2 regions of the Alicyclobacillus fodiniaquatilis genome follow, and region 1 is predicted to be linked to the other one. Evidence: riboswitches for the same ligand, from Rfam matches in the RefSeq annotation. Region 1 holds a riboswitch; the other holds the start of a gene.
The links. Region 1 has a riboswitch for FMN ahead of ACFSB2_RS20100 (DMT family transporter). Riboswitches for the same ligand answer to the same signal wherever they lie in the genome.

Region 1 (4,066 bases):
TTTACCAACAAGGAATTGCAGGGCGGAGGACCGCTCATCGACATTGGTGTACATATGCTGGATACAGCGCTGTACCTGATGGGGTATCCAGAGCCGGAGACTGTGTTTGGCGCCACTTATCAGAAGTTGGGCACCAGAGAAGGCGTCGGTATGATGGGTAGCTGGGATTGGAAAAACTTTTCGGTTGAAGATATGGCGCGCGGCATGATTCGCTTCAAAAATGGCGCATCGTTGGTGCTGGAATCTGCCTTTGCGGCAAACATCGGCAAATCCGATGAAATGCAAGTGAAATTGATGGGAGACATCGGCGGCGCTGAGGTATTCCCGTTGGAAGTGTATCAAGAGAAACACGAGACGCTCATCAATGCGACGCCTGCGTACATGCCGCAACGGAACAGCTATGAAGTGGAAGTTGCGCGATTTGTCGATGCTTGTTTGGGTGGACCTGCTCCGATTTCAACGCCAGAGCAAGGGGTTATGCTCCAACGCATCATCAATGGCTTGTATGATTCGGCTGAATCAGGTGCACCTGTCAAATTGTAAGATTGAACTGCTGGGATAGAGCGTCGTGTGTGACACGTCTCTCTCCAGCAGGGTCAGCCACATGCCTTTTCATCGGGCATGTGGCTGGCCTGCATCAGGTGTCCGATGAGGATTAGGAAAAGCAACGAAGAGGGGGCTCTCCCCCTCTTTTGTCAATGATTCTTTTTTTCGAGAAAGGTGTGGCGGCAAATGGGAAATGAACGAAAAATTCGGGTTGGTATGGTTGGGTATCAATTTATGGGCAAGGCGCACAGCCATGCTTATCGCGATTTGCCCTTCTTCTTCGATACGGGTGTCGTCCCGGTGATGGCTGCAGTCTCCGGCCGTAACGAAAAGGCCGTACAGGCGGCGGCAAACCAGTACGGGTTCGAGTCGTATGAGACAGATTGGCGGCGGTTGATCGAACGAGATGACATCGATGTCATCGACATTGTGACACCGAACAATGTGCACGCCGAAATTGCGCTTGCCGCGATGGAAGCTGGCAAACATGTCATCTGTGAGAAACCCCTTGCATTGACGATGGATCAGGCGCGTGAAATGAAGGCGGCTGCGGATAAGGCTGGGGTTGTGAACGCGGTTTGTCACAACTATCGTTTTGCACCGGCTGTTCAATACGCGAAGCAATTGATTGAGAGCGGACGACTCGGCCGTATTTACCACATTCGCGCCCAATATTTGCAGGATTGGATCATGGATCCGTCCTTCCCGCTCGTTTGGCGTCTGCGCAAGGAAGTCACAGGCTCTGGCGCACTGGGGGACATTGGCGCACATATCATCGACTTGGCGCGGTTCCTGGTTGGCGAAATTGATGAACTGGTCAGCGAAATGACCACGTTTATCAAAGAACGGCCACTTGGTGAGATGTCGGGCGGTTTGAACGCATCCACAGAAGGCGGCAAAATGGGCGAGGTCGATGTCGACGACGCGGTCTCCTTCTTGGCGCGTTTTCAAAATGGTGCCATGGGTGTGTTTGAAGCATCTCGGTTCGCAGCTGGCAATCGCAATGGCAACCGTTTTGAAATCAACGGTGAACATGGCTCCATCCGTTGGGATTTGGAGAACATGAACAATCTGCACGTCTATTTCACAGACGATAAGGCTGGCCAGCAAGGGTTCCGCACCATCAATTGTACAGAGGCGGAGCATCCGTATGCTGCAGCTTATTGGCCAGCTGGGCACATCATCGGTTATGAGCACACCTTTATCGGCCTGTTTGCTGAGACGTTCCGCGCCATCGCCAATGGAACACAGGTGAAACCCGATTTCGAAGATGGCCTTCGCGATCAAGCGGTGCTCGCAGCAATTGAAGCATCAAGCGAAGCAGGGCGTTGGGTGAAGGTTGAACAGGCATAACCTGTTCATCGCCATGAGTCCGTGTTAAAATAAGTTCAACTGAATATGAACCTTCGGGGCAGGGTGAAATTCCCGACCGGCGGTGACAGTCGCTTTTTGCGACGGAAGCCCGCGACTTGATGTGTTGTTTGACATCGACTGACTTGGTGAAACTCCAAGGCCGACGGTATAGTCCGGATGGGAGAAGGTATTCATTGGGCATGGTCTGTTATAGGCCATACCCAATTCCGCGTGCGCCTCTGAGGATTTTTCCTTTGAGGCGTTTTGTTTTTTTCGTGGTCCTTCTAGGAAGGTTCAATTCAAATCTTCATCAACGTTGGTTGGAGGTTTTTGAATTGACGGCAGCACAGACAAAATCTCGCAGCGCCATTTGGTGGATTGCCATCGGCGCGGCCATGTGGGGGCTTGACGCAGTTTTCATTGTTGCGTTGCTCCACCATTTCACGTCCACGCAAATTGTCTTTTTGGAGCATCTATTGCTCGCCTTTTTTTCGATTCCTGTCTTGATTTGGAAGCGTCGCGAACTAAAAACGCTCAATATGGGCGATTGGTTGGCGGTCTTGTTTATCGCTTGGGGTGGATCAGCGATTGCCTCGATTCTGTTCACCGCTGGTTTTACGTACGGCAACGCCAATGTAGTGCTGATTCTACAAAAATTACAGCCCGTTTTTGCTGTGCTTTTAGCCGCTTGGGTACTCAAAGAGCGCGTGCGTAAAAGTTATTGGCTCGTGTTGATCGCGGCTTTGGTCGGCGCGTACTTTCTGACATTTGGCTTTCATCGTCCAGGGAGTGTCGGCCATGATGGGCAATTGACTGGCGCGCTGTTGGCCATCGGCGCGGCCGTGTTGTGGGGCGGATCGACCGTGATGGGCAAGCGCCTTGTTACGAAGGTGTCTTTTACGACGGTGACGGCCCTGCGCTTCGCCATTGCGCTCCCGCTGCTCTTTACCATTGTTTCGGTCGGGCATCCGCATTGGGGCAATATGTTGCATGCATTATCCTTGACGCCAGTGCTCGCGAACTTGCTCTTCCAGACGCTCGTGCCTAGTTTGATCAGTTTGCTCATCTACTACCGTGGACTCCATGGTGTGCGTGCATCGTATGCCACCATAGCCGAATTGGCTTTTCCGGCAACTGGGATTTTGCTCAATTGGCTGGTCTTACATGAGGTGATCACACTTGGCCAATGGGTTGGTTTCGCCATTGTTTGGCTGGCTGTCTTGTCGCTGTCCTGGGCGCCGGAGCGGAGGAAAAGAACATCACTGCGCGCATTGTCTCGGATGTCATCCGTCAATGACTGAGTGTGCGATTGCATAGTGGCACAAGACGAGCATGCCCTGCGTGGTAACGATTAGATAAGGGTAGAATCACGAGCGGGTCGGATGATTCATCCATAAAGTACGATGCAGGGCATCTCAAAAGTGGACACTTCAGTTGGTTTAACATCTTTACGTACAAGTTTGCGTATAGATATGAATAAGGGTTTTGCGCATCTCGTCTTTTCGAATGAGGGATGTCAAATTGAAAAAATTTAAGTCCACAAAAAACAATCATTTCCCTAGAAAGATCCTTTCCGTCGCCGTGTTCTGCATTTTACTCATCGTTGCATTTGCGCTATTTCGCTTTATAGACCCCTTTCAATCCTTGGATCCCCTACATCGCGAAGTCACACCAGGCGAAAAGGTTATCGACAATTGGACATACAATGGCATGAATGGAAAAGGGGAACTTGTTTTTGCAAATGGCCCTGACAATGTACCTGACTTGATCCCTGCCAGTGACCATATGTTCGCTTTGGACGGCCAGACGTTTGTCATTGAGGAAGCGTCATCCAACTCACTGACGTTCTCGGAGCCAATTGAGTCTTTGCCGTATCTATGGATGATCACGATACTAGGCGTGTTGGGTTTCTTCGCATTGTTCATAACGCGCAGGCGGAAAAGAAAGACGTTCAACGCCAAAAAATGAGAGACAGTGTGCCTGATTTACTTCTAAGAGCAAGGGGAAGTAAATTGATGTGATATGTCACTGTGCAGCGACCAGCCAGTCAACACAAGGGCAGTTTTTACAATACATAAGTGATGTGTGAAGAACGCTTGTATCAATCCTTCGAAGCATTGCTGCAAGATGGATAACCGTTTCTACAAAAATGCCGCGCCATATTCTC
Region 2 (4,066 bases), on a different contig from region 1:
GCTTGACCAGCTATCTCGAAACGATAGCGGATATCGAAGTGGTCGGCGAAGCCGCAAATGGAGAGATGGCCGTACAGATGGCGATGCAGCTACAAGCGGACGTCATCTTGATGGATTTATTCATGCCCATCATGTCCGGCGTCGAAGCGATTATCGAGTTGAAGCGACGTGGCTGCTCAAGTCAGATTGTCGTGCTGACCAGTTCGGTGGAGGAACGCCTTGTGCTCGACGCGGTGCGTGCTGGCGCCTTGTCTTACATCCTGAAAACGAGCACGGCAGAGCAAGTTGGCACCGTGATTCGCCAGGCCGCCTCGGGGCAGCCCAATTTGGATGCTCAAGTGCAAAAAGCACTGATTGGACAAATGCAAGGACAGACGCAAAGCGCCTTGTGGGAAGAACTCACCGAGCGGGAACTGCAAGTGCTGCGCGCCATTGCCACGGGGCAGAACAATCAAGAAATCGCAGACAGTCTCGGCATCGGCATCAAAACCGTGAAAACGCATGTCAGCAACATCTTTATCAAGTTGGAGGTACAGGACCGGACCCAAGCGGCCATCTACGCCATCCGCCATCAGTTGGCATAGGTAGAAAAGCGGGCTTGCACTCGGGTTGACGTTGGACTATGATAAGTAAAAATTGCATATTCCTTCGGGGCAGGGTGAGGCTTTGGCCAATTCCCGATCGGTGGTGACGCATATGCGAAGTCCACGAGCCATTTGGCATGAACTGGTGAGAATCCAGTACCGACGGTATAGTCCGGATGAAAGAAGGAGACAGCTTGAGCGCTCTATTTGCAGTGTTCAGCTTGATTTGTCGCAACGTTTTGCAAAACGCTTGTCGATGACCGAAGCTGAAGCGCTGTCTGTGGAACGACTCTGGTTTTTGTCTATGATGATTGTGATGCCCCCTGTAATCTGCAGGGGGCTTTTTGATTGGAGGCATGCGCCGATGTCTGAAGACGAGCGCTGGATGCAAAAAGCACTGGAACTCGCAGAACTTGGACGCAATCAGACCTCGCCCAATCCACTTGTTGGCGCCGTCGTCGTGCGAAACGGCGAATTGGTGGGGCAAGGCGCTCATCTGAAGGCGGGTGGCCCACATGCGGAAGTGCACGCCCTGCGCATGGCGGGCGAGCAAGCAAGCGGATCGACCGTCTACGTGACGTTGGAACCCTGCAGCCACTATGGCCGCACGCCGCCTTGCGCGAAAGCGCTGATTGAAGCTGGCGTTGCGCGCGTGGTTGTGGCGATGGAAGATCCGAATCCACAGGTGCATGGACGCGGCATTCAACTGTTGCGCGAAGCGGGCATTGAAGTGCGAACAGGTGTCTTAAGCCAGCAAGCAGCGTTACAAAACGAATCGTTTTTGACCTGGGTCACGCAAAAACGTCCGTTTATCGTCTGGAAATGTGCGGCGACACTGGACGGATACATCGCGACAGAGACAGGGCACAGCTTTTACGTGACAGGGGAAGCGGCGCGTGCAGAGGTGCAGCACTTGCGCGAACGCATCCCTGCAATTGCGGTAGGCGTTGAGACGGTGCTCAAGGACAACCCGCGTTTGACTGTGCGATCCGCCACAGCAAAACGTCAACCGCTGCGCGTGATTTTTGATTCGCAGTTGCGCTTTACAGCAGACGCACAAATGCTGTCTGAACCGGGACGCACACTGATCTATACGACAGTGGCCGCGGCCACAACAGCCAACGCAACAGCTTTACAGCAGGCGAGCGGCACGCAACTTGAAGTTGCGCCAATGCCGACGGAGGCAAACGGTCGCGTTTCACTCACCGCAGCCTTGCAAGATCTGGCCGGTCGCGGCATCGACAGCCTGCTCGTGGAAGGCGGCGCTACACTCGCCAGTGCGCTGTTGCAGCAACAGTTGATTGACAAAGTGGTCTATTTTGTCGCGCCGAAGTTACTGGCGGGCGGCATGAACGCCCTGTTTGGCGCCAACCATATGCGTATGACCGAAGCGATACAGCTAAGAAATGTCACTTGGTCGCAAATCGGCGATGATTTGCGTTGCGAAGGTTATCCGCAATACGGATCATAACGCTTTGTAAAAAAGGGGGGGAACAACGGATGTTCACCGGTTTGGTTGAAGAAGTGGCCACAGTCCAGCGCATACATCAAGTTCAACATAGCGCCCATTTGGAAATCCGGGCGCAAACCATCATGGATGATATGCGACTTGGCGACAGCATCGCCGTCAACGGCGTCTGTCTGACCGTGGTGCAAAAAAGCAGTTCTGGGTTTACAGCCGATGCCGTTCCTGAAACGATGCGCCGGACAAATCTCGGCAGCCTCACCCCGGGCAGCCAAGTGAATGTGGAGCGCGCGCTCCAGGCCTCCAGTCGGTTGGGCGGTCATATCGTCTCCGGTCACGTCGATGGCGTTGGGCGGCTGCAAGCCATTGAGCAAGAAGGACTTGCGCGCATCTTGATTGTTCAAACGCCTTTGCCGCTGATGCGCTACATCACAGATAAAGGCTCCATCTGTCTGAACGGCGTCAGTCTGACCGTGATGGGCGTGACCGAAGACACCTTCTCGGTCTCCATCATTCCACATACAAGCGCCCATACCACCTTAATGCACGCCCGTCCCGGCGACATTTTGAACTTGGAATGCGATGTCATCGCCAAATACGTAGAAAAACTGTTGACGCCAAATCTCCGCTCGGAAAGAGACGCATCAGCAGATGAGGCGCCAAAGTCGGCCGTCAGTCTCGATTTTCTGGCGCAACACGGTTTTTTAAGTTAACGGAAAGAAGGAAGCCACCATGTTTGACAGCATACCGGATGCGCTGCAATCCCTCAAACAAGGACAAGTTGTCATTGTCGTAGATGACGAAGACCGGGAGAACGAAGGCGACTTTATCGCGCTTGGCACGCGTGCCAATGCCGCCGTCGTCAACTTTATGATCACCCACGGGCGCGGTCTCTTGTGTGTACCGCTCAGTGAAGCGAGATCGACACAGTTGAATTTGCCGGCGATGGTGGACCGCAACACAGATGCCCACGGCACCGCCTTTACCGTCTCGGTCGATCACGCTTCCACAACGACGGGCATTTCCGCTTTTGAACGCGCCCGCACGATTGCCGAATTGGTCAACCCGACGTCCACAGGCGCGGATTTCCGTCAACCCGGCCACATTTTTCCATTAGTCGCCAAGAAGGGCGGTGTCTTGCGCCGGGCGGGTCACACCGAGGCGGCTGTCGATCTCGCCAAACTATGCGGCGAGGAACCGGTTGGCGTCATCTGTGAAATTCTGAATGAGGATGGCTCAATGGCTCGTTTGCCGCAACTTGAAGCGCTCGCCGAACGCTTTCAACTGAAACTGATTTCCATCGCAGATCTGATTGCCTACAGAAAACAGGCGGAGAAGTTGGTCAAACGCGAGGCGACGGCAACGCTCCCAACCGTGTACGGCACATTTCAGATGCATGTCTACTCCAACGAGGTGGACAACAAAGAGCATGTCGCTTTGGTGATGGGGGAGATTGACGAAAACCCGACGCTCGTTCGCGTCCATTCCGAGTGCCTGACTGGCGACGCCTTTGGCTCACTGCGTTGCGACTGCGGTCCCCAACTGCATGCGGCGTTGAGGCAAATCGCCGAAAACGGGCGCGGTGTCTTGCTCTACTTGCGCCAGGAAGGCCGTGGCATTGGCTTACTGAACAAAATTCGCGCCTATGCCTTGCAAGACGAAGGTGCAGACACGGTGGAAGCCAATCGCAAACTGGGCTTTGCCGACGACTTGCGCGATTACGGCATTGGCGCCCAGATGCTTTCCGATCTCGGTGTGCGCAAAATGCGCCTCTTGACGAACAATCCGCGGAAGGTCAAGGGGATTGAAGGACACGGTATCTCTGTCGTCGAACGGGTGCCGCTGGAAGTGGATAGGAATCCGTACAACGAGCAGTATTTGCAGACGAAAAAAAGCAAACTTGGCCACATGCTCACGCTTTGAATGTAGCCATGCGTGACATGTAGGTGGCTTTGCCACCAGAAATCATCATTTTTGTTTATCTTTTAGGAGGAATACGAAATGGCAGTACGCGTAT

Region 2: linked by a shared signal. The riboswitch ahead of ribD (bifunctional diaminohydroxyphosphoribosylaminopyrimidine deaminase/5-amino-6-(5-phosphoribosylamino)uracil reductase RibD) and the one ahead of ACFSB2_RS20100 (DMT family transporter) in region 1 are both predicted to bind FMN.

What each region holds. Positions count from the first base shown of each region.
Region 1 covers NZ_JBHUCX010000083.1:110,909-114,974, reverse strand. Annotated here, with positions in the region: gene ACFSB2_RS20110 (Gfo/Idh/MocA family protein) at 1-543, shown strand, start outside; gene ACFSB2_RS20105 (Gfo/Idh/MocA family protein) at 733-1,899, shown strand; FMN riboswitch at 1,945-2,092, shown strand; gene ACFSB2_RS20100 (DMT family transporter) at 2,235-3,200, shown strand; gene ACFSB2_RS20095 (hypothetical protein) at 3,421-3,867, shown strand.
Region 2 covers NZ_JBHUCX010000020.1:150,727-154,792, forward strand. Annotated here, with positions in the region: gene ACFSB2_RS07110 (response regulator) at 1-584, shown strand, start outside; FMN riboswitch at 641-776, shown strand; gene ribD (bifunctional diaminohydroxyphosphoribosylaminopyrimidine deaminase/5-amino-6-(5-phosphoribosylamino)uracil reductase RibD) at 949-2,055, shown strand; gene ACFSB2_RS07120 (riboflavin synthase) at 2,085-2,762, shown strand; gene ACFSB2_RS07125 (bifunctional 3,4-dihydroxy-2-butanone-4-phosphate synthase/GTP cyclohydrolase II) at 2,782-3,972, shown strand; gene ribH (6,7-dimethyl-8-ribityllumazine synthase) at 4,051-4,066, shown strand, end outside.